4 regions of the Spirillospora sp. NPDC046719 genome follow, and region 2 is predicted to be linked to each of the others. Evidence: riboswitches for the same ligand, from Rfam matches in the RefSeq annotation. Region 2 holds a riboswitch; each other region holds the start of a gene.
What was found. A riboswitch is a leader RNA that binds a small molecule or an ion and turns the genes downstream of it on or off. The one in region 2 is predicted to bind cobalamin.
Positions count from the first base shown of each region.

Region 1: it holds a riboswitch for cobalamin, as region 2 does, so the genes downstream of both, bluB (5,6-dimethylbenzimidazole synthase) here and cobN (cobaltochelatase subunit CobN) in region 2, are expected to answer to the same signal.
Region 3: it holds a riboswitch for cobalamin, as region 2 does, so the genes downstream of both, ABZ914_RS41645 (VWA domain-containing protein) here and cobN (cobaltochelatase subunit CobN) in region 2, are expected to answer to the same signal.
Region 4: it holds a riboswitch for cobalamin, as region 2 does, so the genes downstream of both, ABZ914_RS08775 (ribonucleoside-diphosphate reductase subunit alpha) here and cobN (cobaltochelatase subunit CobN) in region 2, are expected to answer to the same signal.

Region 1 is NZ_JBEYYT010000053.1:10,975-18,922, reverse strand. It holds gene ABZ914_RS12650 (helix-turn-helix domain-containing protein) at 1-557, shown strand, start outside; gene ABZ914_RS12645 (DUF397 domain-containing protein) at 554-883, shown strand; gene ABZ914_RS12640 (DinB family protein) at 1,175-1,684, opposite strand; gene ABZ914_RS12635 (DUF397 domain-containing protein) at 1,757-1,936, shown strand; gene ABZ914_RS12630 (hypothetical protein) at 2,016-3,170, opposite strand; gene ABZ914_RS12625 (sigma-70 family RNA polymerase sigma factor) at 3,163-3,765, opposite strand; gene ABZ914_RS12620 (GNAT family N-acetyltransferase) at 3,883-4,764, opposite strand; gene bluB (5,6-dimethylbenzimidazole synthase) at 4,821-5,435, opposite strand; cobalamin riboswitch at 5,481-5,653, opposite strand; gene ABZ914_RS12610 (DUF4260 family protein) at 5,707-6,126, opposite strand; gene ABZ914_RS12605 (DUF4240 domain-containing protein) at 6,213-6,782, opposite strand; gene ABZ914_RS12600 (class I SAM-dependent methyltransferase) at 6,860-7,558, opposite strand; gene ABZ914_RS12595 (LysR family transcriptional regulator) at 7,590-7,948, opposite strand, start outside.
Region 2 is NZ_JBEYYT010000440.1:521-7,548, forward strand. It holds partial or broken gene ABZ914_RS42260 (hypothetical protein) at 1-1,030, shown strand, start outside; gene cobN (cobaltochelatase subunit CobN) at 1,078-4,653, opposite strand; cobalamin riboswitch at 4,692-4,863, opposite strand; gene ABZ914_RS42270 (hypothetical protein) at 4,917-6,002, shown strand; partial or broken gene ABZ914_RS42275 (ferredoxin-like domain-containing protein) at 6,064-7,028, shown strand, end outside.
Region 3 is NZ_JBEYYT010000423.1:657-7,996, forward strand. It holds gene ABZ914_RS41615 (acetolactate synthase large subunit) at 1-1,026, opposite strand, end outside; gene ABZ914_RS41620 (LLM class F420-dependent oxidoreductase) at 1,290-2,309, opposite strand; gene ABZ914_RS41625 (DUF397 domain-containing protein) at 2,496-2,696, opposite strand; gene ABZ914_RS41630 (helix-turn-helix domain-containing protein) at 2,693-3,535, opposite strand; gene ABZ914_RS41635 (ATP-binding protein) at 3,729-4,475, shown strand; gene ABZ914_RS41640 (TetR/AcrR family transcriptional regulator) at 4,386-5,168, opposite strand; cobalamin riboswitch at 5,285-5,408, shown strand; partial or broken gene ABZ914_RS41645 (VWA domain-containing protein) at 5,546-7,340, shown strand, end outside.
Region 4 is NZ_JBEYYT010000033.1:10,702-18,649, forward strand. It holds gene ABZ914_RS08745 (RNA-guided endonuclease InsQ/TnpB family protein) at 1-554, shown strand, start outside; gene ABZ914_RS08750 (FMN-dependent NADH-azoreductase) at 678-1,373, shown strand; gene ABZ914_RS08755 (group II truncated hemoglobin) at 1,388-2,155, opposite strand; gene ABZ914_RS08760 (copper resistance CopC family protein) at 2,229-2,780, opposite strand; gene ABZ914_RS08765 (YcnI family copper-binding membrane protein) at 2,777-3,490, opposite strand; gene ABZ914_RS08770 (hypothetical protein) at 3,566-4,180, opposite strand; cobalamin riboswitch at 4,289-4,517, shown strand; gene ABZ914_RS08775 (ribonucleoside-diphosphate reductase subunit alpha) at 4,612-6,936, shown strand; gene ABZ914_RS08780 (ribonucleotide-diphosphate reductase subunit beta) at 6,936-7,934, shown strand.

The sequences.
Region 1 (7,948 bases), on a different contig from region 2:
CTTCAATGCTGGATTACATCTCGATTGAGGCAGAGGCTACGTCTAGCAGGACTTTCCAGCTCCATCTAATTCCCGGGCTCCTGCAGACTGAAGACTATGCCCGTGCAGTCATTGGATCCACGATTTCTATGGGCGATCCCCATGACGTCGAGGGGCTCACTGAGCTGCGTATGCGACGTCAGCAGATCCTCTACCGTGATGCACCTCTCCGTCTCTGGGCCATCCTCAGCGAGGCGGCGCTCTACCAGCAGTTCGGGGGTGTGGAAGTGATGCGTCGACAGCTTCAACGTCTGCTAGATATGGCAGCCTTGTCGAACGTGACCTTGCAACTACTTCCGTTCACTGCGGGAGCGCATCCTGGTCACAACGGTTCGTTTACTACCCTGGCGACTGAGGATTTGTCTGTTGTTCTTGTCGAGAACCAGACCGCAGGGTGGTATCTAGAAGATCTTGCGGATATCCGCTATCACGATGTGGTCTTTGACCATCTGCGAGCCGCCGCGCTTGCGCCATCAGACTCCATAGCGATGATCGAGCGGCTAGTGTCAGCACCATGACCAGCAAGGATTTTTTGTTCTCCTCTTGGCGGAAGAGTAGCCACAGCGGCGGTGGCGGGTCAGAGTGTGTCGAGGTTGCTGCCGCATGGCGCAAGAGTAGCCACAGTGGGAGTGGAGGCTCAGAGTGTGTCGAGGCCGCTCCTGCCTGGCGGAAGAGCAGCCGCAGCAGCGGCAGTGGACAGTGCGTCGAGGTGGCGGCGGGGGAGCGTCGGGTGGCGGTGCGGGACTCCAAGGATCCGGACGGGGCGGTGCTGGCCGTCGCGCCGTCCGGGTGGGCGTCCCTGCTCGCCGACGTCAAGGCCGGTTCCCTCGACCTAGCTCGCTGACGCGGGCACCTAGGTCGTGTCCGGCGGGATCCTGGGTGAGGTCGCGAAGCCAGATCTTGCTGGAGGCGATCGCCTTGATGCCCCGCCGGCGGAGATGGGCGCGGCGGGCCGGCTGGAGTAGGCCTTGTCGGTACAGGGTCCCTGACCGGCCCCCGCGGCTTCCCGTACGTCCACACCCGTACAAGAACATCCAACCCCGCCGTAGTACCACCGCTAGCACGCACGGCCGTCACGAAGAGCCGCTTTCCAACGAACGGCGAGATGGTGTGCCAGCCGGGGGTGAGAAGGGCCTCAAGCGCCGACGGTGCCGTCGATGGCTTCGCGGATGAGGTCGGCGTGGCCGTTGTGTCGTGCGTACTCGTGGATCATGTGCAGCATGACGAAGCGGAGCGAGACGTTCTCGTTCCAGCGGGGCTGGTGGACGACCAGATCCAGCGACGGGGCGGCGTGCTCGATGCGGCGGGAGTGCTCGACTTCGGTTCGCCAGGCGGTGAAGGCTTCTTCGCGGGTGCAGCCGGTGGGGTCGTAGGCGGTCTGGTAGTCGTCGGCGTGGGACCAGACGTTGGGCAGGTGGCGCTCGCCGTTCACGGTCTTGCGGAACCAGGTGCGTTCGACCTCGGCCATGTGACGGACCAGCCCGAGCAGCGAGAGCGCTGAGGGTTTCGACGCTTGCACGCGCAGGTCGTCGTCGCTCAGGTCGTCGCATTTCCATGCGAGGGTGGCGCGGTGGTAGTCGAGGTTGGCGCGGAGCAGGGCACGTTCGTCGGCGATCAGCGGCACATCTGGGCGTTCGGTGGTCACCGGTGTCAGCCTAATGACTCCCGCCACATCAATGATCGATAAGGCCGCATCGGCGTTGGCAGTGGCATCGTCGTGCTCGGGGCTGATCGCGAACTGCGCGAGATCTCCAAGTGCGGCTCTTGGGGGCGGCACCGGCGGGTGGCGGTGCGGGACTCGCGGGATCCGGACGGGGCGGTGCTGACCGTCGCGGCGTCCGGGTGGGCGTCCCTGCTCGCCGACGTCAAAGCCGGTTCCCTCGACCTCACTCGCTGACGCGGGCGCCTAGAGGCGGATGCGCGAAGCATCCGCCCCTTTCCCCTGCTCGACCGTCAACATGGGCGGCCGGAGGGGGTCAGTTGGTCGCGGGGCGCCGGTTCAGGTTGAGGATCCACTTGGGCAGGAGGCTGTCGCGGGGGGCGTTGGTCCACTCGGCCGCCTTGACGATCTCGAAGAACTGGCGGGTGCCCGGCCGCAGGCCCGCGTTCTTCGGACCGGGGGTCACCACGATGCCCTGGCTGGCGGTGAGCCGTCCGGTCTCGGGGTCGATGAGCAACTGCCACTCGATCGTGCCGTAGTCGCGGGTGGTCTGCCTCATCGCGACGCCTCGTCCCGGGTGTCCGGCGGCGTCGGTGCCGTTGATCGTCTTGACGTCGCGGAGTCCGGCGAGCATCCGGTACGTGGCGATCCGGACCCGGTCGGTGACCGCGCGGTCGGCGAGCAGGGAGGGGGCGTTCAGGAAGAGGTAGAGGTCCGGGGCGCGCAGGCGCCGATGGTCGAACTTCGTCGCGTAGTTCAGGAGCCATGCGCGCAGCTTGGACGGGTTGGCGGGGAGCCGGCGCGCGGCGTCGACGCCGAAGTCGAGTTCGGCGCCCTCCTGCAGGAACGGGCTGCCGACCTCGTCGTCCAGGTCCCTGATGCCGAGCTGCGCCGCGTCGGGTCGCCCGTCCGCCTTCCAGGCCTTGCCGTCGGCGGGCGTCGCAGGCCGGACCGCGACCTTCTCGCCGTCCCAGCTCAGACTGGTCGGCGCCTCCAGGTCGCCGCCGGGGAGCGAGCCGAAGTCCTTCGCCGACTTGGCGCTGAGGATGTAGGCGTCCTTGGTGGTCTGCACGGTGTAGTGGGCGCCGTGATGACGGGTGGACGGAACCACCACCGACTTGCCTACCACGCGGTGGACGTACCACAGGCGCCCGTCGGAGGCGTGCCGTGTGCTGGCGTCCGCAGCGGCGAGCAGGAACGTGGACGCGGGTCCGTTCTGCTCGGCCAGCGGTTCCGGATGGTAGAGGGGCCGCGTCTCCCCTCGGTATGCCGTCCATGAGGCGGCGGCGAGCGCGCATGCGGTGGCCGCCGCGACCAGCGCCGCCCTCCGCTTCGGCTGGAAGAGCCGTGCGAGGCGGCGGCGGGGGGCGGCGGCCTCGGCCAGGAGGCGGCGGCGGGCCGCGTGCGCGGTCTCGGGGGACGGGGGGCGCTCGGCGGTGTGCATCCGGCTGATGAGGGTCAGATCATCCACGGTCGTCCTCCTCGTCGTGTCCCGATGCGCGCAGTGCCGCGCGGACCTGTTTGCGGGCGCGGCTCAGCCGCGAGCAGACCGTCCCGTAGGCGATTCCGAGGGCTTCGGCGACCTCCGGGTAGCTGAGTTCGGCCAGCGCCACGAGGAGCAGGACGTCGCGGTCGCCGTGCCGCAGCCGTGCGAGGGCCGGGCTCAGGCCGAAGCTCGCGGCGTCCACCGCCGAGGTCACGCTGCTCTCGTGGCTCTCGACGACGTCGGCGGTGCGCATCCGGGCCATCGCCTTGTAGCGGCGCAGCTCGTCGCGGCGGTGGCGGCTGATCAGCCGGGTCGCGATGCCGTACAGCCACGGGCGCGCCGAGGTGTGCGCCGGGTCGAACACGGCGCGGCGGCGGAAGGCGATCAGGAACGTCTCGGCCGCGATGTCGTCCGCGGCGTCCGCGCCGAGCCGCCGGTCCACGTAGCGGTGGATGTCCCGGTAGTGCCGGTCGAAGAGATCCGCGAACCGTTCGGGGTCGCGCCGCGCGGCGGCGATGACGTCGGCGTCCGACGGCTCCGGCTCCGCCGGGGCGCCCGTTTCGGAGGGGGCGCCCGTCACGGCTCGTCCCGTGGCGCTGGGGGAAGGGTCATGCGGGACCCTTCTGGAGGCGTGGAGGGGGGTCACGTCCTTGATTGCCCGGAGGCGTCCCACCCCTTCTCGCGGCAGGACGGTCGGTCACAGGTAGTGGCCGCTCGCCAGGTAGGGGGCGGGGGCGGGCATGCCGCGGACGGCGATGTAGCCCTCCTGGCCGATGTCGAGGCGGGCGGCGAGGCCGACGTCCACCGCCCAGTGGTTGCCGGTGGTGATGCAGTTGACGAGGGTGTCCCCGCGCGCGGCGGCGAGCGCCTCCCACAGCAGGCTCTCGGCGGTCTCGGGACGGTCGGCGGCCAGCAGTGCGGGACGTCCCGCGGCCTCGTCGATGTAGACGTAGCCGCGCCGGCCGGGCGCGTCGGAGACGACCAGCCGCAGCGTCTCCAGCATGTGGACGTGGTCGGGGCCGTGGCCCGCGCCGCGGACGGCGGTGTCCAGCCGGTCCATCCACTCCAGGTCGTCGCTCCGCCCGTCCCGCAGGCCGCGGACGGCGGGCAGCGTGGACCGGTCGACGGTGCCGACCATCCGCATCTGCGGGTGCAGGGTGAAGCCCGCCAGCCGGTAGCGGCGCGTCGCCGCCGGATGCACCGTCGAGGAGAACAGCCCTGGGCGGTCGCCGGCGTGCCGGAGCACGGCGTCCATCAGGCGCTTGCCGATGCCCTTCCCCTGCCGGCCGGGCAGGACGCCGTAGGTCGCCAGGTACCAGAGCCGTTCGCGGTTCTGGGAGACGGCGAAGCCCACGACGTCCCGGCCCTCTTCGGCGAGCCAGCAGCCGTCCGGGTCGACGGTCAGGAAGTGGCCCAGGCGGTCGATCAGGCGGCGGGACTGCTCCTCCGTCGGCGGTTCCGGGTCCGGTTCGCCCACCCGCCGGCTGAGGCGGTCGCCTTCGAGGAACGTCACCGCCGCCGCGCGCTCGGTCGCGACGAGGTCGTCCCGCGACATGCGCCTGATGCGTACGGGGTCCATGCAGGCATGATCACGCCAGGGGCGGGGCGGCGCACCTGATTATTCGGGTGCCGTGCTCACCAGCGGTCGTGGTGGACGGCCGCGTGGAGGGGGCGGCGGTGCCGCCAGCCGTGCCGTTCGAGGTCGGGGACGGTCTCCAGGTGCGTGACCGGCCCGACGCACAGCCAGGCGACCGGCCGGACGCTCGCCGGGATGCCGAGGAGTTCCTGCAGGTAGGGCTCGCGGTAGAACGACACCCAGCCGACGCCCAGTCCCTCCGCCGTCGCCGCCAGCCAGAGGTTCTGGACGGCCAGGCAGACGGAGTACAGGCCGGCGTCGGCGATCGCGTGCCGGCCGAGGACGGCGGGGCCGCCGCGCTCGGCGTCGTAGGTGACCACGATCGACACGGTGGATTCGAGCACCCCGTCGATCTTGATGCGGGCGAAGCGGGCGGCGGCGTCGCCGGTGAGGGTGGCGGCGAACGCGTCGCGCTCGGACCGGACGTGGTCGTGGAACGCGCGGCGGACGTCCGGGTCGCGGACCAGCACGAAGTCCCAGGGCTGGGAGAGGCCGACGCTGGGGGCGGCGTGCGCGGCGGTGAGGATGCGGTCGAGGACGCCGTCCGGGATCGGCGCGCCGGTGAACTCGGCGCGCACGTCGCGGCGGCGGTGGATGACGTCGTACAGGTTCATGGGCAGGCTCCCGCTGCGGTCGGGCCGCCCAGGGCGGGCGGCCGGTGGAGCGAGGCCGGTCTTCGGACTCCCGGATCGACGCCTCACCGCCCGCCTTCCCGGCCTGACGGCCAGTGGCCGCGCGTGCGCGCGTGGGCGGCGGCTCCCCGGTCACCGCGGCGGGCCCGTGCCGGATTCGCACCGGCTTCCCGATTCTCCCCGAGGGGCACCTCGCGTCAGTTCACGCCGTCCGCGATCGTAGCGGCGCCCGCCTTCGGGTCGGAGGAGGGGGTCAGTGGCGCTGGAAGCCGTCCTTGGTGCGCAGGCCGTAGCCGAGGGCGCGGTCGAACGAGATGTGGGCCATCCAGCCGCAGAGCCCGGCGAAGATCGGAGCCCACGCGAACGGGCCGACCGTGTAGAGGGCCATGAGCGCGAGCGGGACCAGCGCGCGGTGCGCGGTGTTGTAGTACGGGACGGCGCGTGCCGGGAGCTGCCCGCGCTCGACGGTGTGCGCGTCCCGGATCCCGGCCAGGAAGGTGAGGTCGGGCGCGATGAAGAACGCGACCGCGAGGAGCGCGGCGAGCCAGCCGTGGTTGACGCCTTCTAGGACGGCGAACGCGGTCCAGAACAGCGCGTTCGCGCCCCAGGCGGTGCGGCGGGCCACGAGCGCGGCGGAACCCTTGCGGACGGTCGGAGCGGTGGCGGTGCTCATGGCCTGGTGCCCTCCTGCTTGGCTAATGGCGTTAGCTACAAGCTAAGGCTAATGCCATTAGCTGTCAAGCTCATGGTGACAACCGCTCAGAGGAACAAGGCGGCCAGCCGGGGCAGGTGCAGCCGGGTCTCGGCGTCGTTCTCGACGTTCCAGTTCTCGCCCGCGGGCCGCTCGGGCCGCCGCATCGAGCGCACGGCCGACTCCATCGCCGCGTCGAACGACTCGGTCTCTCCCATGACGCGCTCGTAGGTGCTGCGCGCCGCGTAGTGCAGGCCCTCCGCGCCGATCCACCCTTCGTCCTCCCGGGCCATCCGCACCACCGTGGGAACGTCGGCCAGCGTGTCGGGGTCGTCGACGGCGCGCGCGAACACGTCGCGTCCCAGCAGTGCGAGCCCGGCGCGGAAGTCCATGAAGCCGTCGTCGCCGCAGCCGCCCTCAATGAGGTAGGCGGCGTTCCAGAGCGGCCGCCGGTACGCCGAGTCGAGGACGCGCGTCAGCATGGCGTCGAACGCGACGATGCCGGGGCCGTCCAGCTCCGCGAGCCGGTCGGCCACCAGGTCGATCAGCGGGTCGTCGGGGGAGTCGCGGTCGTCGGCGTGCGCGCCGGCCTCGGCCCGCGCGTCCTCGATCAGGGTCCACCACGTCCGCTCGTCCATCGGTCCTCCCGCATGCGCCGGCTCCGCCGTTTTCGCGGACCAATGTGCCGCACGGGTCCGACAGGCCGGGCCGCGGGTCAGCGGGGGCGGGCGGTGAACCAGGCGCCGTCGTCGTCCAGGAAGTGGCCGAGGCGCAGGCCCGCCGCGTCCAGCACCGCGGGAAGCTCCTCGTCGCCGAGGTGCCGGTTGGTGAAGGTGTGCGTCCAGCGCCGCTCGCCGATCCGGTATTCGAGCGTCGCGACGACCGTCCCGGGCTCGGGCCGTTCGAGGTGCGCCACCCGGTAGCGGACGCCGTCGTGCGTCCACTCCCGGGGCGCGTCGTCGTGCCAGTGCCTGCCCGTGTCGCGCTGGACGACGACCACGCCGTCCGGCCGGACGTGGCGGCGGCAGGCCGCGAGGAGCGCCGCCCGGTCGCCGTAGTTGACCAGGTACGACATCAGCAGGACGCAGCCGAACCGGTCGGGCAGGTCCAGGTCCTGGATCGGCGAGCACACCGTGCGCGCGCCCTCGATCCGGGCGAGCATCGCCGCGGAGCCGTCCACCGCCGTCACCGGATGGCCGAACCCGACCAGCGGGCGGGTGACCCGCCCGGCGCCCGCGCCCAGCTCCAGGATCGGCGTGCCGGCCGGGATCGTCGTGTGGACGAGCGCGGCGCTCGCGACGTCCGGCGGGAGCGCGGCGTAGAACTCGACCGCCGACCCGTCGTCCGCGATCTCGCCGGGGCCCGTCCCGGCGCGCCGCCCGTCCTCTGCCGCGCCGTCCTCTGCCGTCGCCATGATCGAATCGTCGGACGGCGGTCCGCCGCCGTCAAGACGCCCGAGCCGCACCGGCCCCGCCGCGCACCAGGCCGGCGGACCGCCGGGCCAGCTCGACCAGGGGGCGGACCAGGGGCTCGGCGCCGGGACGCCACCGGGCCTCGATGTGGACGGCGGTGACCTCGTCGACGGCGGGATCGAGCCGGACGAGGTCGCCGGCGTCGAGCTCGGCGCGGACGGCCGTCTCGGGGACGAGCGCGACGCCGCGGCCGAGCGCGGCCATCCGGCGCAGCGCGGCGAGGGAGCCGGTGGCCATGCCGATGCGGGTGCCCGGGCCGAGGGCGCGGCCGTAGCGGCGGGTCAGCATCTCGGACGTGCACTCGGGGTTGACGATGAGGAACTCCGCCGTCA
Region 2 (7,028 bases):
TGTGTCCGCCCTCTGCGCCGACGCTTCTCCGGCGGCGCGCTCCTACGCCGTCCTCCTCATCGCGGGACTGGACGAGGGCGACCCCGACCTGCTCGCCGACCGGCTCGGCGACGGCGCGCCGCTGTCCCGGTACGGCGACGAGCGGATCTCCGACCTCGCCGCATGGGGCCTCGCCTGGCGCGAGGACCCGCGCTGCGTCCCCTACCTGGTGGAACGGCTCGCGGGGACGCCGCCGATGGTCGACGCGTTCACGGGCTCGGTGCTGACCACCTCGCCGCCGTCCATCCTCCATTCGCTCGCCCCGCTGGGCGGGCACGCGGACGCCCTCCTCCCCGCGATCCGCGCACGGATGGACGACCCGGACACCGGCCGCACCCTCGCGCGCGCCCTGGAGGCATGGGGCGAGGCCGCGGCGCCGGCCGTCCCGGAACTCGTCCGGCTGCTCGGCACCGGGGCGGCCGTCCAGGCCGCGGCGACGCTCGCCGCGATCGGCCCGGCCGCGTCCGGCGCCGCCGAGGCGCTGCGTCGCGCCGGCGCGCAGGACGGCGGACGGACCGCCCAGGACCGCGAAACGCGCTTCGCGTGGGCCTTGTCCAAGGTGACCGGCGATCCGGGGCCGCTGCTGAGCGTCGTGGACGCCCTTCCGCCCGATCGAGGCTGGGCCGGGCTGCTGGCCGATCTCGGCGAGCACGCCGCCGGGCACGCCGGGCGCCTCCGGCCGCTGATGGATTCCCGCGACGACTGGACACGCGTGGACGCGGCGCGCGCGTACCACGCCGTCACCGGCGACGCGGAGACCGCGTCCGAGCCGCTGTGTCGCGAGGTCTACGACCTGGCGCGCGGCGAGTACCTGCCGGTGCGGTGGGCGGCCATGCGGTACCTCGCCGACATGGGCCCCGCGCCGTCGACCCTGGGGTGGGCGCTGCGGGCCATCGCCGACTCCGAACGGCGGCACCGCAACAACGGCGGGTGGCGGGGCTTCGCCGAGGACAGGGAACTGCGCGCGCTCGCCGCACGCCTCCTCGACTGACCTGCCCCGACTTCGCTGACTCGGGGCACGGGGACCCGGGCCGCCGCTCAGTCGGAATCCTCCAGGTCGCCTTCGACCTCCAGGTAGAGGCGCTTCAGGGCGTCCAGGGTGTCCTGTTCCGGGTGCTCCCACATGCCGCGGTCGGCGGCTTCGAGGAGCCGTTCGGTGATGCCGTGCAGCGCCCACGGGTTCGACTCGTTGAAGAACGCCTGGTTCTCGGCGTCGAGCGCGTACGTCCGCGCGAGCTTCTCGTACATCCAGTCGGCGACGACCCCGGCGGTCGCGTCGTAGCCGAACAGGTAGTCGACCGTCGCCGCCAGCTCGAAAGCGCCCTTGTAGCCGTGCCGCCGCATCGCCGCGAGCCAGCGCGGGTTGACGACGCGCGCGCGGAACACGCGGGACGTCTCCTCGTCCAACGTGCGGGTGCGGACGGCGTCCGGGCGGGTGCTGTCGCCGATGTAGGCCCTCGGCGCCTTCCCGGTCAGCGCCCGCACCGTCGCGATCATGCCGCCGTGGTACTGGAAGTAGTCGTCGGAGTCGGCGATGTCGTGCTCGCGGGTGTCGGTGTTCTTGGCCGCGACGCTGATCCGCCGGTAGGCGTTCTCCATGTCGCCGCGCGCCGGGACGCCGTCGAGGCCGCGCCCGTAGGCGTAGCCGCCCCACACCGCGTACACCTCGGCGAGGTCGGAGTCGTCGCGCCAGTTGCGGCTGTCGATCAGCGGCAGGATGCCCGCCCCGTACGCGCCGGGCCGCGACCCGAACACCCGCAGCGTCGCCCGCCGCTCGTCGCCGCCCTCGGCGAGGTCCGCCCGCACGTGCGCGCGGACGAAGTTCATGTCGTCGGGCTCGTCCTGGTCCGCCGCGATCCGCACGGCGTCGTCCAGCATCGCGACGGCGTGCGGGAACGCGTCGCGGAAGAACCCGCTGATCCGGATCGTCACGTCGACGCGCGGGCGGCCCAGCTCGTCGAGCGGCACCGCCTCGAGGCCGGTGACGCGGCGGGACGCCTCGTCCCACACCGGCCGGACGCCGAGCAGCGCGAGGACCTCGGCGATGTCGTCGCCGGACGTGCGCATCGTGCTGGTGCCCCACACCGACAGCCCGACCGACCGCGGCCACTCGCCGGTGTCCTCCCGGTACCGGTCCAGCAGCGAGTCCGCCATCGCGCGCCCGGTGTCGTAGGCGAGCCGGGACGGGACGGCCTTCGGGTCGACGGAGTAGAAGTTCCGGCCGGTCGGCAGCACGTTGATGAGGCCGCGCAGCGGGGACCCGCTCGGCCCGGCCGGCACGTACCCGCCGTCGAGGGCGTGCAGCACCATGCCGATCTCGTCGCGGGTCCGCTCCAGCCGCGGGACGATCTCCGTCGCGGCGAACCGCAGGATGTCCGCGACCCGCCCGTCCGCGACCCCTTCCGCGACGCCTTCCGCGACCTGGGACGCGGCGTCCGGGTCCCAGCCGCGCTCCTCCATCGCGGCGACCAGCGCCCGCGCCCGCGCCTCCACGGCGTCGACCTCGCCGCGGGACGCGCCGTCCTCCTTCAGGCCGAGCGCCTCGCGCAGGCCGGGCAGCGTCACCGACCCGCCCCACATCTGCCGCGCCCGCAGCATCGCCAGGACGAGGTCGACACGCGTCTCCCCGGCCGGGGCCGCGCCGAGGACGTGCAGGCCGTCGCGGATCTGGACGTCCTTCACCTCGCACAGCCAGCCGTCCACGTGCAGCAGGAAGTCGTCGAACTCGGCGTCGTGCGGCCGGTCGTCCAGGCCGAGGTCGTGGTCGAGGCGGGCGGCCCGGATCAGCGTCCAGATCTGCGCCCGGATCGCGGGCAGCTTCGCCGGGTCGAGCGCCGCGATGTTCGCGTGCTCGTCGAGGAGCTGCTCCAGCCGCGCGATGTCGCCGTAGCTCTCCGCCCGCGCCATCGGCGGGATCAGGTGGTCGACGAGCGTGGCGTGCGCGCGCCGCTTGGCCTGCGTGCCCTCGCCCGGGTCGTTGACGAGGAACGGGTAGACCAGCGGCAGGTCGCCGACCGCCGCGTCCGGGCCGCAGGACGCCGACATCCCGGCGGACTTGCCGGGCAGCCACTCCAGGTTCCCGTGCTTGCCGACGTGGACGACGGCGTCCGCGCCGAACTCGTCCGCGATCCACCGGTACGCCGCCAGGTAGTGGTGGCTCGGCGGGAGGTCGGGGTCGTGGTAGATCGCGACGGGGTTCTCGCCGAACCCGCGCGGCGGCTGCACCATCACGACGACGTTCCCGGACCGCAGCGCGGCGAGCACGATCTCGCCGTCCGGGTCGCGCGAGTCGTCCACGAACAGCTCGCCCGGCGGCGGCCCCCAGTGCCGCTCGATGCCGTCGCGCAGGTCCTGCGGGAGCGTCGCGTACCAGGCCCGGTAGCGCGCCGCCGGGACGCGGACGGGGTTGCCGGTGAGCTGCGCCTCGGTCAGCCAGTCGGGGTCCTGGCCGCCCGCCGCGATGAGCGCGTGCATGAGCGCGTCGCCCTCGCCCGGCAGCGCGTCGCCGACGTCGTAGCCGCGCTCGCGCATCTCGGCGAGCAGCTTCACCACGCTGGCGGGGGTGTCGAGCCCGACCGCGTTCCCGATCCGCGCGTGCTTGGTCGGGTACGCCGACAGCATCAGCGCGACCCGCTTGTCCCGCGCCGGCACGTGCCGCAGCCGCCCGTGCCGGACGGCGATCCCCGCGACCCGCGCGGCCCGCTCCGGGTCGGCGACGTAGACGCTGAGGCCGTCCTCGTCGGTCTCCTTGAACGAGAACGGCACCGTGATGATCCGGCCGTCGAACTCCGGCACGGCGACCTGCGTCGCGGTGTCCAGCGGTGACAGCCCGTCGTCGTTGGCCTCCCACGCCGCGCGCTCGCTGGTCAGGCAGAGGCCCTGCAGGATCGGGACGTCCAGTTCGGCGAGCGCGCCGACGTCCCACGCCTCGTCGTCGCCGCCCGCGCCCGCGAACGCCGGCTTCGTGCCGCCCGCCGCCAGCACGGTGACGACCAGCGCGTCCGCCCGCCGGAGCGTGTCCAGCAGCTCCTTCTCGGCGGTGCGCAGCGACGCGCAGAACACCGGGAGCGCCCGCCCGCCCTTCGCCTCGATCGCCGCGCACAGCGCCTCGACGAACGCGGTGTTCCCGGCGAGGTGGTGGGCGCGGTAGTACAGGACGCCGACGACCGGTCCCTCGTCCGACGTGCGCTCGCGTTCCAGCACGCCCCACGTCGGGGTGGGGGCCGGGGGAGCGAAGCCGAACCCGGTGAGCAGCACCGTGTCGGACAGGAAGGCGAACAGCTCGGCGAGGTTGCCGGGACCGCCGTGCGCCAGGTAGGCGTGCGCCTCGGCGCTCACCCCGGCAGGGACGGTCGACAGCTCCATCAGCTCGGCGTCCGGCGCCTGCTCGCCGCTGAGCACCACCACCGGGCGCGGGCCCGCGAGCAGCGCGTCGAGGCCCTCCTCCCACGCGCGCCGCCCGCCCAGCAGCCGCACCACCACCAGGTCGGTGCCGTCCACCAGCGCGGGCAGGTCGTCGACGGACGTGCGGGCGGGGTTGGCCAGCCGGAAGTCGGCGCCGCTTGCGCGCGCGCTGAGCAGGTCGGTGTCCGAGGTGGACAGCAGCAGGATCACGCGGATCGCGTCCTCACCCGGGGTCCTCGCCCCGAATCGCAGGTCAAGAAGTGGCGGCACGGAGTCTCCTGGCTCCCGGATCGGCGCTCGCCCCGGCCTTCCCGCTCGCGCGGTGGCCTTCGGTGGGGTCCGCTCCCCGGTGACAGTGGCGGGACCGCGCCGGATTCGCACCGGCTTCCTCCCTTGTCGCCGCCCACACCCTAACCCGATTCCCGCCGCCCCGGCGCGCCCGGGGGCGCCGCCCGCCGTGGGACGATCTTCCGATGCAGCGGGAGAGCGAGCCGGTGTCGTGGCGGATCCGGCGCTGGGCGGCGCCCGCCGCGCTGGCGGTCCTGGTCGCCGTAGCCATCGCCGCGGTCGGCGTGACCGTTGGCGGGGAGACTCCGCGGGAGGCGGCGGGCTTCCCGTACCGGACGCCGCGCTTCCTGCTCGCCGCGGGAGGCCAGGGGACGTGGCTCGAAGTGCGCACGATGCCCCGGACGGGCGCGCCCGAGCGGCCGGTCGACGCGGTACGGCCGCCGGACTCCGCCGGCGCGGTGCAGGAGATCCTCGCCGGCCCGGACGGCAGGTTCGTGGTCGCCGCCTCGCGGAGCGACCCGTGCGAGACGCGCCTCTTCCGGTTCCGGCTGACCGGTGACGGCCACGTGACCGGGCTCGCGCCGATGCCCGGCGGCACCATCCCCGCGCTGGTCGCGGGCCTCGCGATGAACCGCCGAGGCGACCGGCTCGCCTACACGACCGCGCCCTGCGCGCCGGAGCCGCCGCACACGCCGGCGTCCGCCGACCCGCCGCGCGCACTGGCGCCCGCGAGCCCGCCGCGCGCCGCGCTGACCGTGCTCGACACCGCGACGGGGAACCGCCGCACGTGGAGCGCGGCCGGGCCCTCGGTCGTCGGCGAGATCGTCTGGGCCCGCGACGGCCGGACGCTCGGCTACACCATCGGCGACCTCGTTCCCGGGGCCGGGCAGGACGCCGCCGTCCAGAACGTCACCGTCCGCGCGACCGACACCCGCGACGGCGGACCGGGCCTGCGCGAGGGACGGGTCCTGTTCCGCGCGCCGGACGGCGTCTCGTCCGCCACCATGGGCCCGGACGGACGTTCCGGCTACGGGATGATGCGGAGGCCGGACGCCACCGTCCTGTTCGCCTTCACCGAGGGGAGGCCGATGCGGGTCACCCGCACGATCCCGCAGACGCCGGGCACGAGTGTCGGCGTCGTCCTCGTCTCGAGCGGTGAACCGCGTTATGCCTGCTTGAACGGCCTGGACGCGTTCGGCAGGGCCATCGACGGGACGGTCCGGACGACCTTCTCGGGGCTCGGGCACTGCGACTCGGCGATGGCCTCCTGACCCGGCCCGCGGCACGAGATCGCGTCGCCGGGGCCCTCGGAGCGGGCCTTAGGATCCTCGCGTGTCGACTTCGCGTTCCGGGCCGGACCGGTGTCCGGGGGCTCTGCGGGTGCACGCCGCCGCCGACGGGGGGCTGGCGCGCGTCCGGCTGCCCGGCGGCGCGCTGACGCGGCCGCGGCTCGACGCCCTCGCTGCCGCATCGCGGGAGCTGGGCGACGGGTTCCTCGAACTGACGTCGCGGGCGAACGTGCAGATCAGAGGGCTCGCGGACGGGGCGGAGAGCGAGCTGAGCGAGCGGCTGCACGCGGCCGGGCTGCTGCCGTCCGCCGCGCACGAGCGCGTCCGCAACATCCTCGGCAGCGTGCTGACCGGGCGCGACGGCTCCGGGCTGCTGGACGCCCGGCCCGTCGTGGCGGCGCTGGACGCGGGCCTGTGCGCCGCCCCGGACCTCGCTGGCCTGCCCGGCCGGTTCCTGTTCGCGGTCGACGACGGGCGCGGCGACGTCATCGCGCTGCGCGCCGACGTCGGCCTGTACGCGGTGGCGCCGGACGCGTTCGCCCTGGTCCTCGCCGGGACGGACAGCGGCCTGCGGGCGGCCCCGGAGGACGCCGCCGCGCTCGCGCTGGACGCCGCGCGCGCGTTCCTGCGCGTCCGGACGAGCGAGTGGCGGCTCGCCGAGCTCGGCCGCGACCTCTCGCTGCCGGGAAGCAGGAGCGCACCCGTCCCGGTCCCGGCGGTCCCGTACCGGACGCCGCTCGGCGAGATCCCGCAGCGGGACGGGCGGACGGCGTTCTCCGGGCTGGTCCCGCTCGGCCGCCTCGACCCCGCCGGGCTGGGCGCCGCCGGGGAGATCATTGTCACTCCGTGGCGGGGCGTCGTCATTCCCGGCATCGCGGACATGTCACACTTCCCTGGCCTGGTCACCGGACCCGACTGGGCGGGGCTGACGTCCTGCGCGGGCCGTCCCGGCTGCGCGAAGTCGCGCACCGACGTGCGCGCGGACGCGGCGCGGGCCCGCCGGGCCGG
Region 3 (7,340 bases), on a different contig from region 2:
CTTCTCGCCGGTGCCGTTGACGTCCCAGCGGCGGTGGACGCTGTCGGCGAGGGCGCGCAGGGAGCGGGAGATGTCGCCCTGGATGCCGACGGTGACGGGGTAGTGGTCGTCGACCTCGGCGGGCGACTGGTGGATGTGGATGATCTTCTTGTCGGCGTTCGGGTTGATCTTGACGGGGTCGAACTCCTGGAGCTCATAGCCGACGGCGATCAGGACGTCGGCCTCGTCGAAGCCGAAGTTCACGTAGTCGTGGCGCATGAAGCCGACGGCGCCGAGGGCGTTGCGGTGGTCGTCGGGGAAGACGCCCTTGCCGTTGAAGGTGGTGGCGACGGGCAGGCCGAGGCGCTCGGAGAAGTGGATCAGCGCGTCGCTGGCGCGGTCGCGGGTGGCGCCGTGGCCGGCGAGGACGATCGGCTGCCGGGCGAGGGCGATCACGTCGGCGGCGCGGGCGATCTGGGACGGCGACGGCTCCTGCGGCCGGACGATGTTGACCGGCAGCGGCTTGAGCGCGTCCGAGACCTTCGCGGACTCGACGTCCTCGGGGATGGCGAGGTAGACGGCGCCGGGACGCTCGGTCTGCGCGGTCTTGAACGCCTTGCGGACCATCTCCGGCAGCGCCTCGGCGGTCGGGGCCAGCTCGGACCACTTGGTGATGGGGCGGAACAGCGACACCAGGTCGACGATCTGGTGCGACTCCTTGTAGATGCGGTCGAGGCCGACCTGCGCGGAGATCGCGACGACGGGGGTGCTGTTGGTGGTGGCGTCCGCGACGCCGAGCTGCAGGTTGATCGCGCCGGGGCCGAGGGTGGCGGAGGCGACGCCGGCCTTGCCGGTGAGGCGGCCGTAGATCTCGGCCATGAACGCGGCGCCCTGCTCGTGGCGGACGAGGATGTAGCGGATGGGGGAGTCGTTCAGGGCGTGGACGAAGTGGATGTTCTCCTCGCCGGGTATGCCGAAGACGTATTCGACGCCTTCAGCCTCGAGAGTCCTCACGAGCAGCCGGGCGGCGTCTTCCTGCGTGGACATCGTGTGTCCCATCTCCAGTCTCTGATCTCCGGGTGCCTTCGGTGCAGCACCCGGTTCGCCGCCTCCATTCCATCGCGTCGTGTGTGATCGGTTACGGGCGACCCACCCCGAAATGGGGAGGGGCGGCCCGGCCTGAACCGGACCGCCCCTCCCCATGCCCCGGTCACTCGGGGTGGTCTGATCACGAACGTAGAACCCGCGCCTCGACGGCGGGAACTTTCCGTTACGTAATAATTCTGGGCGAAAAGGTACGAACCTCTTGCTCAGCCGTCGACCATCTCCCTGATCGCGCGGAGCGTCGGCTCGTCCTTCACTCCGGCGATCAGCACGGTGCTCACCGGGCTGTCGCGCCACAGTTGGAGCCGCTCCTTGATCCGGCCGATGGGGCCGAGCAGCGAGATCGAGTCGGCGAGGTCGTCGGGGACGGCCTTGATCGCCTCGTCGCGGCGGCCGTCGAGGAACAGCTCCTGGACGCGCTGGGCCTGCTCCGCGTAGCCGAGCCGGCCGATGAGGTCGAGGTGGAAGTTGCGGTCCTTGGCGCCCATCCCGCCGATGTAGAACGCGAGGGGGATCTTGGCGAACTCCAGCGCGGACGCCAGGTCGTCGGTGACGATCGTGGTGACGGTCGCGGCGATCTCGAAGCCGTCCGGGCGGTTCGCCAGCGACGCGCCGAACACCGGCTCGATCTGCTCGGGGTCGACGAACAGCGGCAGCCAGCCCTGCGCGACCTCGGTGGACAGCGCGACGTTCTTCGGCCCCTCGGCGCCGAGGTAGACGGGGATCTCCGGCCGGACGGGGTGGACGATCGACTTCAGCGGCTTGCCGAGGCCGGCGCCGCCCGGGTACGGCAGCGGGTAGTGCGGGCCCGCGCTGGTGACCGGCTCCTCGCGCCGCCAGACCTGCCGGACGATGTCGAGGTACTCGCGGGTGCGGGCGAGCGGCTTGGGGAACGGCTGCCCGTACCAGCCCTCCACGACCTGCGGGCCGGACGCGCCGAGGCCGAGGATCATGCGGCCGCCGGACAGCGCGTCGAGGGTGAGCGCGTGCATCGCGGTCGCGGCGGGCGTGCGCGCCGACATCTGGACGACGGCGGTGCCGAGCTTGATCCGGGACGTGCGGGCCGCGTACCAGGCGAGCGGGGTGAACGCGTCGGAGCCGTAGGCCTCGGCGGTGAAGACCGAGTCGTATCCGCAGCGCTCGGCGGCCAGCACCGTCTCGGTCTGGTCGTCGGGGTGCTGCTGCCAGTAGCCGACGTTGATGCCGAGCTTGAGTTCCGCGGTCACGATGCCATCCTCCGGGTCGCCGGGGCCGCGTCGCCGGGTCGGCGCCGCACGGGCGATACTAGAACACGTTCTACTTTCCAGGGAAGGGCGGGGTCACCGCCCCGGTCCCGGTTCCGGACCTGGTGCGGCGTGCGGGCACGGCGAAGGGCCGCGGCGACGTGCGCCGCGGCCCTCCGGAACTCGTGCTCAGACCTCCCGGATGGAGTCGAGGAGGGTCTGCCAGGCGTCCGGCGTCAGCACCAGGGCCGGTCCGCCGGGGTCCTTCGAATCGCGAACAGCGCGCAGATCGCTGGAGAGGGGGGCCACCTCGACGCACTGGTCGCCGCTCCCGCTGTGGGAGGACTTGCGCCAGGTGGCTCCGTTGAGTTCGCGCTGCAGGTTGGTCACAGGCTGCTCCTTGCTGCCTCGGCTATGAGGTGCGCGGATTCCTCGGGGGACAAGGCGGCCGCCTCGATCCGATCGAAGCGGTCCCTATGTTTTGCTATTGCCTCGCTGCTCTCAAGGTAAACGTCGCCCATGGTCCCCTCTACGTAGGCGATATCGGGGTCAGCGGGGTCCGGATACGACAAAATGGTGAAACGTCCGTCAAGGCCCGCATGTCCCCCCTGTGTGAACGGGAGGACCTGAACGGTCACCGTCGGGCGTTTCACGGCCTCCACCAGAGACTCCAGCTGGGCCCGCATCACCTCGCGGCCGCCGATGGGCCGGCGCAGCACCGCCTCGTCGAAGATCACCTGGAGCCGGGGCGCGCTCTCGCGGTCGAGCAGCGCCTGGCGGATCTTGCGGGCCGCGATGCGGCGCTCGATGTCCTCCTGCGCGGGCAGCAGCCGGCCGGCCGTGATGACGGCGCGGGAGTACTCCTCGGTCTGCAGCAGGCCGTGGATGAGCTGCGGGTCCCAGGTGCGGATGTGCGACGCCTCGTCCTCCAGCGCGACGTAGCTGCCCGCGAAGACGTCCTGGTAGGCGGTCCACCAGCCGCGCTGCCCCGCCTGCCTGGCCAGCGTGATCAGCGCGTCGCGGTCGGGGCTCGGAACGCCGTACAGGTCGAGGATGTCGGCGATGTCGCCGGGGCGCGGCCGGGTCTGGCTGGTCTCCAGCCGGGAGACGGTGGCCCGGGACCAGTCGAGGCGGTCCGCCACCTCCTGCAGGGTGAGTCCCTGCTCCTCGCGCAGCTTGCGGAGCTCCCGCGCCAGACGGCGGCCACGAACGGTGGGGCGGTAGGTCATGGGAGCGAAGTCTCGCCGCTCTCGGGCCGCGCCACAACGCGATTGGCGAACCCGGCACCGAGGGCAGGGCAATTCCATCAAGGCGCTTGCGTACGTGAGAATCTCACGAGAGTCTTGAATGCGTGACTGCTCGGGGACCGATAGTGACGGCGACCGGACCGCGCTCCCGGCAGACGGCCCGCGGGAGGCACTCGTGAAGACCCCGCCTGAGACCACCGACGCGAGCCAGCGCGCGCCGCGGCGCACCGCCGGGCCGCGCGCCGGGCACGACCGGTCGGCCGCCCCGGCCGCCGACCCCGCGGCGCCGCCCGGCGCCCCCTCCGACCAGGCGGCCGACCTCGCCGCGGACATGATGACCGACGCCGCCGCCATGGCCGACGCGATGGCCGCCGGGGGCGCGCGCGGGCCGGGCGGCGCCAGGCCGGGCTGGGTGTGGGCGCTCCCCGGCGGTCCCGGCTGCGCGAGCCATGCCCGCCGCGTGCTGCGCGACGCGCTCGCCTCGCTCGGCGTGCGGGACGAGGCGATCGGCGACGCGCAGCTGATGGTGAGCGAGCTGGCCACCAACGCGCACCAGCACGCCGGCGACCACGGCCCGCACGAGCTGTGGCTCTACCTGGGCGACCCGCCCGGCGCCGAGCCCCGCCCGTCCGGCGCCCCGGCAGGCCCGGGTGCCCTGGCCGGTCCCGGCCTCCCGGGTGCCCCGGTCGCTGCCGAGGTGCGGTGCGCCGTCTTCGACGCCTACGTCGACGCGTCGCTGCCCGGCTACTCGTGGACGTCCGGGGACTGCGGGCGCGGTCTCAGCATCGTCCGGGAGCTGTCGCGGGGCCGCTGGGGCATGCTGCGGACGCTGTCACGGCTCGGCCCGGGCGTCCGCGGCAAGGCCGTCTGGTTCGCCGTCCCGGTGCGCGGCGGCGCGAAGCAGCCGGTCCCCGGCCTCTAGGCGCCCCCCGCCCGCCGCGTCCTGGGCCTCCAGCGCGGGGGCGATGTCGGTGACCAGCGACATCAGCGACCTGGTCAGCAGCGTCTGCACCTGCGCGCGGTCGAGGGTCCGCTCCTGGAGCCACTGCCGCGTCGCCGCGTCCGCGAGCCCGGAGTAGACGCGCAGGACGGCCCGCAGCGTGCCGGTCGGCGCGGGCACCCGCAGGACGGCGAGCATGTGCTCGACCGTCCGGTCGCGGAACCGGTTGACGAGGTGGAGCAGCTCCGGGTCCTGCCCGAAGCCCTCCGCGTCCAGCGCCGCGAACCAGGTGGTGGCGTTCCGCTCGGCGGTGTCGAGGAACAGGTTCACGCACAGCTCGACCGTCTCGGGCAGCGTCATCCGCTCGTCCGGGGGCGGCGCCTGCACCGCCGCGGTGGCCGTCAGGCCCTGGACGACCTTGAGGAACAGCTCCCGCTTGGTGCCGAAGTAGTAGTGGATGAGCCCGCGCTGGACGCCGGCCTCGCGGGCGATCGCCGCGGTGGCCACCTCCGCGTACGGCAGCTCGGTGAACATGCGGCGCGCGACGTCGAGGATCTGGTCGCGCCGCTCGTCGCGCGGCAGGCGCTGGTAGCGGGCCTTCGGGCTCCTGGTGTCGCCCGGGTGCGGCGTCGCGGCTCCGGCGGCCTCGCCGCGCGGGGCTGCGCGTCGCTCCATACCGACCAGTAGACCATCTCATTGGCGTATCGCCAACATTGACCGGCACTGCGCCGATAGATGGCCGGGTCGAGCGCGTCCGGCCGGTGTGCGATCCTGGGCGGGCGACGGACGCGGAGGAACCCGGTGCGAATCCGGGGCTGTCCCGCAACTGTGACCAGGGGAGCCCCCCTCGACACGGCCACGGCACGCGGTGCTGGAAGGCCGAGGGGGAGCGGTGATCCGGGAGCCAGGAGACTCCGGCCGTCGGACAGGCACCGCCACGGGCGTGGACACCCGAGGAAGGATGACGAGACGTGCGACCTGCGTCGGCGCCGGACACCGGCCGGCCGGAGAGGCGCGCCCGCGAGCGCTACCCCTTCTCCGCCGTCGTCGGAATGGCCGATCTGAAGCTCGCCCTGCTGATCAACGCGGTGTCGCCGGGCGTCGGCGGCGTGCTGGTCCGCGGCGAGAAGGGCACCGCGAAGTCGACGATCGTGCGCGCCCTGGCCGGGCTGCTGCCCCCGGTGCCGGCCGTGCCGGGCTGCCGGTTCTCCTGCGACCCGGACGATCCCGACCCGGCGTGCCCCGACGGCCCGCACGCCCCGGGCGAGGCGGGGACGCGGGACGCGCGGCTGGTCGAGCTGCCGGTGGGCGCGTCCGAGGACCGGCTCACCGGCTCGCTGGACATCGAGCGCGCGCTGACCGAGGGCGTGAAGGCGTTCGAGCCGGGCCTGCTCGCGGCCGCGCACCGCGGCGTCCTGTACGTCGACGAGGTCAACCTGCTCCATGACCACCTGGTCGACCTGCTGCTGGACGCGGCGGCCATGGGCGAGTCGTACGTGGAGCGCGAGGGCGTCTCCGTCCGGCACGCGGCACGGTTCCTGCTGGTCGGGACGATGAACCCGGAGGAGGGCGAGCTGCGCCCGCAGCTGCTGGACCGGTTCGGGCTGACCGTCGAGGTCGCCGCGACCCGCGACCCGGCCGAGCGCGCCGAGGTCGTCCGGCGGCGGCTGCGGTTCGAGGACGACCCGGACGGCTTCGCCGCGGCCTTCGCCGCGGACGAGGCGGACCTGGCCCGGCGGATCGCCGCCGCCCGCCGCCGGCTGCCCGGCGTGGAGCTGACCGACGCCGCGCTCCGGCAGATCACCGCCGTATGCGCGTCGTTCGAGGTGGACGGCCTGCGCGCCGACCTGGTGACGGCGCGGGCCGCGATCGCGCTGGCCGCCTGGCACGGCCGCGACGCGGTGACGGCCGACGACGTCCGGACGGCGGCGCGGCTAGCGCTGCCGCACCGGCGCCGCCGCGACCCGTTCGACGCGCCGGGCCTCGACCGGCAGAAGCTCGACGAGGTGCTCGAAGAGCACGGCGACGAGCCGGAGCCGCCCGACGACCCGGGACCTCCCGGCGACGGCCCGGACGGCCCGGACGGCCCGGGCGGTCCGGGCGGCCCGGACGGGGGAGGCGGCGGCCTTCCCGACGGCTCCGGGGAGGACGCGCCCGTCCCGCCGCCGGCCGACCCGCCCCCGGAGGAGACACCGCAGTCCGGGGAGAGCGGCGGCCCGGGGCGGTCGGGCGAGAGCGAGCCCGCGCCGGCGGACGCCGCCTACAAGCCGCGCCTTTTCACCGTCCCCGGGCTGGGCGAAGGCGCGCCGGGACGGCGTTCCAAGGCGCGCAGCCCGTACGGACGCGTGTCAGGCGCACGGCCGGGCGCGCGCGGGCTGCACCTGACGGCGACGCTGCGCGCGGCGGCACCGCACCAGCGCGCGAGGGGACGCACCGGTTCCGGTCTGGTCGTCCAACCCGAAGACCTGCGCGAAGCGGTCCGCGACGGACGGGAGGGCAACCTCGTCCTGTTCGTCGTCGACGCCAGCGGTTCGATGGCGGCGCGCAAGCGGATGCGCGCGGTGAAGGGCGCCGTCCTCAGCCTCCTCCTCGACGCCTACCAGCGGCGCGACAAGGTCGGCCTCATCACCTTCCGGGGCCGGGACGCCGACCTGGCGCTGCCGCCTACGTCGTCGGTGGAGGCCGGGGCGCGCCGCCTCGACGCGCTGCCGACCGGGGGCCGCACCCCGCTGTCCGCCGGGCTGGCGCGGGCCGCCGAGGTGCTGCGGGTCGAGCGGCTGCGCGACCCGGCCCGCCGCCCGCTGCTGGTCGTGGTGATTCTACGACGGGCTCGTCGGCCCCGGGACC
Region 4 (7,948 bases), on a different contig from region 2:
CGGCGCAGCGGCACTTGGCCACCTTTCCCCAGCGCACGCGGCAGCGGACCAAAAGGCATCGGGCGGCGGCCCGCAAGGTCGCCAAGTTGAACGCCAAGATCCGGCGGCAGCGACTGGATCGCCACCACAAGACCGCCCTGAAACTCGTGCGCGAGCATGACGTGATCGCCTGCGAACAACTCAACATCGCGGGTATGACCAGGGCGCCCGCCTCCAGACCCGACGTCGAGCAGGCGGGCGCGTTCCTGCCCAACGGCGCTGCGGGCAAAGCGGGTCTGAACAAGAGCATTCTGGACGCGGGTTGGGGGCTGTTCCTGGGAATTCTGGCGGACAAGGCTGAGAGCGCCGGTCGCCAGGTGATCCCGGTGGACGCCCGCGATACCTCCCGTACCTGCCCGCCCTCCGCCGGAGGCTGCGGGCACGTCGCCAGGGAGAACCGCCTCACCCAAGCAAGGTTCGAGTGCGTCGCATGCGGGTTCACCGCGAACGCCGACCACGTCGGCGCCTTGAACGTTCTTCATCGGGCCGGGCTGGCCCGCTGCCCGGCGGCCTAGCCGTCGATGCAGGAAGCCCGCGACTTTCGTCGTGGGTGGAGTCACCGGTCCCCTTTCGTCGGCGCGGGTCGTCATAGCTGTGGGAACAAGGACGACACGAGAGCGAAGGAGACGCGCTCCACCATGCTATCGGCCCACGACCAGGTCACCTCGCTGCTGCACCTGGACTCCAGCCACTCCGGCGACTCCATCACCCGGCGCCTGTCCGCGCGGTTCGCGGACGCGTGGCGGGAACGGCACGGGACGTCCGGCTACCGGTACCGCGATCTCGTCGCCGATCCGGTGCCGCCGATCTCGGCGGCCTACTGCGAGCTCGGACGCCGCGTCGAGAAGAACGGCTACGTCCCGCCCGCGAAGGTCGACGCGCTCGTCGAGGGCGCCGCCGAGGAACGCGAATGGTCGCTGACCCTGCCGCTGATCGAGCAGTTCCTGGACGCCGGAACGGTGCTGATCGGCGCTCCGATGTACAACTTCTCGATCCCCGCGTCGCTCAAGGCGTGGATCGACCGGATCACCTTTCCCGGCGCGTACACCGACCCGGACACGGGCCGGAGCCTGCTGCACGGCAAGCGGGTCGTCGTCGTGACGGCGCGCGGCGGCGCGTACGGTCCCGGTACGCCGCGCGAGGACTTCGACTTCCAGGAGCCCTATCTGCGGGCCTATTTCGGCAATCTCGGCGTCGCCGAGGACGCCGTTTCCTTCGTCAACGCCGAAATGACCCTCGCCGACCTCGTCCCGCATCTGGCGCGATTCAGGGAAATGGCGGCACGGTCACTCGCCGAGGCCCGCGAGGCGGTGGTCGATCTGGCCGCGCGGTAGCGGCGGCGCAGCCGCTACTTGGCGGGGGTGTAGGGCGGGGCTTCGCCCCAGCTCCAGTGGGGCATGGGCGCTTCGAGGGGCGGGGTCGCGCCCGGCTGGGAGTTCGCCAGCGCGATGCGGGTGCCCCATTCGATGTAGGACGCGAACGCGGCGCGGAACTCGGGGTCGGCGGGCAGCCCGGCCTCGTCCGCCGCGTCCATGAGCAGGCTCACCCAGCGGCGGCGCTGCGCCTCGGTGATCGCCTTGCCGAGGTGCTGCCGGACCATGTGGTGGTAGCCGCCGCGCTCGCGGCTGTAGCGCTCGGGGCCGCGGAACACCTCGCCCAGCCAGATCGCGACCCATTTCGGGTGGTCCGGGGCCATGTGCTCGAAGAGGGGGCGGAGGAGGTCGTCCTTGAGGACGGCGGTGTAGAAGACCTCGGTGAGGCGCTGGAGGGCGTCGGCGCCGCCGGCCCAGTCGTACATGGTGGGGACGGACGAGCCCCTGCCGTGGACGGGCGTCGCCTCGTAGTGCCGCATCTCCTCGATCTGCTGGACGTACGGCTTGATCTCGGCGAAGAAGGCGGGGAAGTGCTCGCCGGAGCGGAAGCCCTGGGAGTGGTCCTCGGCGGACGTCCAGCGGATCCGCAGGATGTAGCACTCGGGCTCGTCGACGCAGCGGGTCAGCTCGTAGTCGACGCACTGCGGGGCGGCGGCGAGCGGGACGGCGGCGCGGGCGTAGGCGGCTTCGAACTCCTCCGCCCTCGCCCGGTCGATCCGGTAGCGGATGTACTCGACGATCACTGGGCCCCCAGGGATGATCTTCCGGTCGGGTAATCAATGTAACGCTGTAATCACCCGACCGGAAGACCGTTGATCATTTCTCCGGGGATTCTCCCGAGGTCCGGCGGTACCAGGCGAACCCGCCGCCCGCGACCACCACGACGGCGGCGGCCAGGCCGATCCACAGCCAGCCGGACGAGCCGCCGGAGCCCTTCCCGGCGGCCTTCGCGGCGGGCGCGGTCGCCCCGGGCGCGGTGCCAGCGGTGCCGGCGGCGCCGGTGGATCCGGTGACGGTGAACGTGTAGGTGCCGCTGATCGGGTGGCCGTCCGGCGACACGACGCGCCAGCCGACCGTGTACACACCGTTCGGCAGCGTGCCCTTCACCGCCTCGGTGACCTTGTTGTCCACCGCCTGGGCCTTGCCCGCCTCGTGCCGCCCGCCGCCCGCGTCCGTCAGCACGACCTGCGGCAGCTGCACCGGGTCGGCGTACGTCAGGACGATCTGGGTCGGCGGCGCGACCGTCGCGTTCGCGGCGGGGTTCGCGCCGGTCAGCGACGTGTGGGCGGAGGCGGGCGGGGCGGTCAGCGCCAGCGCGGCGAAGGCCGCGGCGGCGCCGGCGGCGGTGCGCCGGACGGCCCGGCTCACGCCCGGCTCCGCGCCCGGGACAGGCCGTAGCCGCCGACCGCGATGCCGATCACGCCGACGCCGATGCCGACGCCGCCGAGCACGCGGGCGGTGCCGTCGTCGGAACCCGCCTCCGTCTTGGCGGCGGGCTTGGACTGGGCGGTGAGCCCGGCGGCGGCGGTGTCGGAGGCGCCCTTGGGCGTCAGCTTGAGCGTGGGCGCCGGGTGCTCGGGCTCGTTGGCGCCGTCGCCCGGGTCCTGCTCCCACTTGACGACCTGGCCGTCGGAGTAGGTCTGGTCGGCCTTGAACGTCAACGTGTCGGTGTCGGTCGGCAGCGGGCCGAGCGAGACGTCGAACTCCTGGAACTGGCCGGGCTCGATCCTGCCGCCGGACCAGGTGATCTGCGTGACGGCCTTGGTCAGCTCGCCGCCCTCGGTCTTGACCGGCTTCGGCAGCGTGGACTCCACGACCTTCGCGGTCCAGCCGGGGACGGGCCGCACCGACACCGAAGCGAGCGGGTGGTCGGTGGGGAGGTTCACCACGAGCTTGGTCGTGGCGGCGTTGTCCTCCTCGTTCGGCACCCGGAACGAGACCTTGGCGTAGGAGCCCTGCTCGGCGGTCTTCGGGTTGACGGTGACGTGCGCGGACGCGGCGGTCGCGAACGCGACCACGCCGGCGCCGGCGAGGACGGCGAGCGTGCCGAGCCGGCGGGCATGCGTGCGGGAAGGCAAGACGGAACTCCGTTCGAGTCGTACGGGAAGGGCCGGGCGCCGGGGGTCCGGCGGCCGGTGACGTACGGCGCTCGCTCAGAGGTGGGCGAGCGCCCTCGAACGCGGAGGGGGTCCCCGCCGGACGACCTGGTGCCGGAGCGCGCGTCCCGTGGCGATCGCGCCGGCCGCCACCGGCACCACCGGGGTACGCACCGGGCGCTCCGCCGGTTCGATCAGCAGCAGCGCGAGCAGCAGCCGGATCGGGCGGTCGGCGGCGGACGCGAGGCGCCGCGCGAGGGACCACGCGGCCCGCTCGCCGCGCCGCAGCCACCAGGCCGCGACCACGGCGGCGGCGACGTGCGCGACGGTCATGGACGTGCCGGAGCCGTGCATCGCGGGCGTCGCGGCGGCGTGCCCCGCGTGCGCGGCGGTGTCGCAGTCGCGCATGCCCTCGGTCGCGCTCGTGAACAGCGTGTGCAGCGCGAACTGGCCGCCGAGCAGCCCGCCCATGATCGTCGGGAGGGAGCGCTCGTGGCCGGCGAGGGCGACGGCGACGGCGAGGGCCGCGCCGAACCCGGCGAGCACCGCCCAGCCCGGCACCGGCTCGTGCGACGCCAGGTCGTGGCCGGCGGTCGCGAGCGCGACGCACACGGTCGCGAAGACGACCGCGCGCGCGGTGCGGAAGGCCGGCTGCTTGGGACGCGGGGACATGACGGGGACATCGTCCCACCCCGCTCCGCGGCCGCGCATCCGACCCCCGCGATCCGATCCCGACGCGCCCTACATGTTGGGGTTGCGCAATGAGGATCAACAAGATGTAGGGTTCAATCCCGTGCTGGTTCGCCCCCGCCGCTCGCGGCGGGGGCGTCGTAAGAGGGAACCCGGTGCAAGTCCGGGACTGCCCCGCAGCGGTGAGCGGGAACGACCGCCGTCACAGGCACTGAACCGGATCGTCCGGATCGGGAAGCGACGGCCAGTAGGTCGTGCCTCCGGCAGGAGGCGCGGGCGCCCGCGAGTCCGAAGACCTGCCATGCACGCCGTACGTCCGAGGCTTCGCGGGTGAGCCGGGGGACGGTGCGCGGCAGCCTGCCGTCGCGCCCGTTCGCATGCCCTCGCGAGGCCGTCTCACGAGGGGAGAGAACGTGACAGTCACCATGCCTGCGGAAGCGCCGGCCGCCGGGGGGATCGCGGCCGAGGTCGCCGCGGCCTGCGCCGGCGTCGAGGGGACCGCGCCGGAACGGGTGCTCGGCGCGGTCCGGGCCGGGGACGGCGCGAGCGCCGCCGCCCTGCGGGACCTGGCGATCGGGGAGGCCGCCGCGCTGGTCGCGGCGGAACCGGGGTACTCCCGGGTCGCCGCGCGGCTGCTGGCCGCCCGGATCCGCGACGAGACCGCCGAGGCCGGCGTCCGGGGCTTCGCGGAGTCCGTCGCCGCCGCGCACGCCGAGGGCCTCCTCGCCGACGGCCCCGCCGCGTTCGTCGCCGCGAACGCCGCCGCGCTGGACGGCCTCATCGACGCGGGTCCGGGGGGCGCGGGGGGTCGCCCCCCCTCGGGAGGCGCGGTCGAGGAGGCGGACGACCGGTTCGGGTACTTCGGGCTCCGCACCCTCTACGACCGGTACCTGCTGCGGCATCCGCGTACCCGGCTCGTCCTGGAGCGGCCGCAGCACTTCTTCCTGCGAGTGGCCGTGGGCCTGTCCGACACCGTCGACGAGGCCGCCGAGCTGTACGGGCTGCTCAGCACGCTGTCGTACCTGCCCAGCTCGCCGACGCTGTTCAACTCCGCGGCGCGGCGCCCGCAGCTGTCGTCGTGCTTCCTGCTGGACTCGCCGCGCGACGAGCTGGAGGCGATCTACGAGCGGTACGGGCAGGTCGCGCGGCTCAGCAAGTACGCGGGCGGGATCGGGATCTCCTGGACGCGGGTCCGGTCGCGCGGGTCGCTGATCCGGGGGACGAACGGGCACTCGAACGGGATCGTCCCGTGGCTGCGCACGCTGGACGCCTCCGTCGCCGCCGTCAACCAGGGCGGCCGCCGCAAGGGCGCGGCGTGCGTGTACCTGGAGCCGTGGCACGCCGACGTCGAGGAGTTCCTCGAACTGCGCGACAACACCGGCGAGGAGGCGCGCCGCACCCACAACCTGAACCTGGCGAACTGGATCCCGGACGAGTTCATGCGCCGCGTCGAGGCGGACGGGACGTGGTCGCTGTTCGACCCGAAGGAGGTCCCGGAGCTGACGGACCTGTGGGGCGACGCCTTCGACGCCGCGTACCGGGCGGCCGAGAAGGAGGGCTGGTACGTCCGGCAGGTCCCGGCGCGGAAGCTGTACGGGCGGATGATGCGGACGCTCGCGGAGACCGGCAACGGCTGGATGACCTTCAAGGACGCCGCGAACCGGGCCTGCAACCAGACCGCCGAGCCGGGCCGGACCGTCCACCTGTCGAACCTGTGCACCGAGATCCTGGAGGTCACGGGCGACAACGAGGCGGCGGTGTGCAACCTCGGGTCGGTGAACCTGGCCGCGCACGTGTCGCCGTCCGGGATCGACTGGGACCGGCTCCGCGCGACCGTCCGCACCGCCGTCCGTTTCCTGGACCGCACCATCGACCGCGGCTTCTACCCGACGCCCGAGGCGGAAACGGCCAACCGGAAATGGCGTCCCGTCGGCCTCGGCGTCATGGGCCTCGCCGACGTGTTCTTCACGCTCCGGCTCCCGTTCGACTCCGCCGAGGCCCGCGAGCTGTCCACCCGGATCGCCGAGGAGATCGCGCTCGCCGCCTACGCCGCGTCCGCCGACCTGGCCGAGGCGCACGGCCGGCTCCCGGCCTACGCCGAGACCCGCACCGCGCGCGGGCAGCTGCACCTCGACCACTTCCCGGACGCCGCGCCGGCCCGTCCCGCCGAATGGGACGCGCTCCGCGCCCGGATCGCCGACGTCGGGCTGCGCAACTCGCTGCTGATCGCGATCGCGCCGACCGCCACGATCGCGTCCATCGCGGGCTGCTACGAGTGCATCGAGCCGCAGGTGTCCAACCTGTTCAAGCGCGAGACGCTGTCCGGCGAGTTCCTGCAGATCAACGGGTACCTCGTCGAGGACTTGAAGTCGCTCGGGCTGTGGAACGACGCCGTCCGCGAGGCGATCAAGCGGGCGAACGGCTCGATCCAGGGCCTCGTCGACCTGCCCGAGGAGATGCGGGACCTCTACCGGACGGCCTGGGAGCTGCCGCAGAAGGCCTTGATCGACCTCGCCGCCGCCCGCACCCCGTACATCGACCAGTCGCACTCCCTGAACCTGTTCATGGAGACGCCGACGATCGGGAAGCTGTCCTCGATGTACGCCTACGCGTGGCGCAGCGGCCTCAAGACCACCTACTACCTGCGTTCCCGGCCCGCCACGCGGATCGCGCAGACGACCGTCGCCGCGGCGGTCTGCTCCCTGGAGAACCCCGAGACCTGCGAGGCGTGCCAGTAATGCCGCTGCTCGACCCCGGCATGGACCTGACCCTGCGGCCCATGCGCTACCCCGACTTCTACGAGCGCTACCGCGCCGCGATCCGCAACACCTGGACGGTCGAGGAGGTGGACCTCGCCTCCGACCTCGCCGACCTCACCCGGCTCACGCCGGCGGAGCTGCACCTGGTGAACCGGCTCGTCGCGTTCTTCGCCACCGGCGACTCGATCGTGGCGAACAACCTCGTCCTCAACCTCTACAAGCACGTCAACGCGCCGGAGGCCCGGCTGTACCTGTCGCGGCAGCTGTTCGAGGAGGCCGTGCACGTCCAGTTCTATCTGACCCTCCTCGACACCTACCTGCCCGACCAGGACGAGCGGGCCCGGGCGTTCGCGGCGATCGAGCACATCCCGTCCATCCGGGCGAAGGCGGAGTTCTGCTTCCGCTGGATCGACTCGCTCGGCGCGCTGGACGAGCTGCGCACCGCCGCGGACCGGCGCGCGTTCCTGCTCAACCTGATCTGCTTCGCCGCGTGCATCGAGGGCCTGTTCTTCTACGGCGCGTTCGCCTACGTGTACTGGCTGCGGTCCCGCGGCCTGCTGAACGGCCTCGCGTCCGGGACGAACTGGGTCTTCCGGGACGAGTCCATGCACATGGAGTTCGCGTTCTCGGTCGTCGACACCGTCCGGGCGGAGGAGCCGGAGCTGTTCGACGCGGAGCTGACCGCGCAGGTCACCACGATGCTGGAGGAGGCCGTCGAGGCGGAACTGGCGTTCGCGCGCGACCTGTGCGGCGACGGCCTGCCCGGGATGGGCGCCGGCGACATGCGCGCCTACCTGGAGTACGTCGCCGACCAGCGGCTCGCCCGCCTCGGCCTGCCGGTCCGCTACGGGACGGCGAACCCGTTCGCGTTCATGGAGCTGCAGGACGTCCAGGAGCTGTCGAACTTCTTCGAGCGCCGCGTGTCGGCGTACCAGATCGGCGTGGAGGGCAGCGTCGCCTTCGACGAGGCGTTCTGACGGCCCCGGGCCCC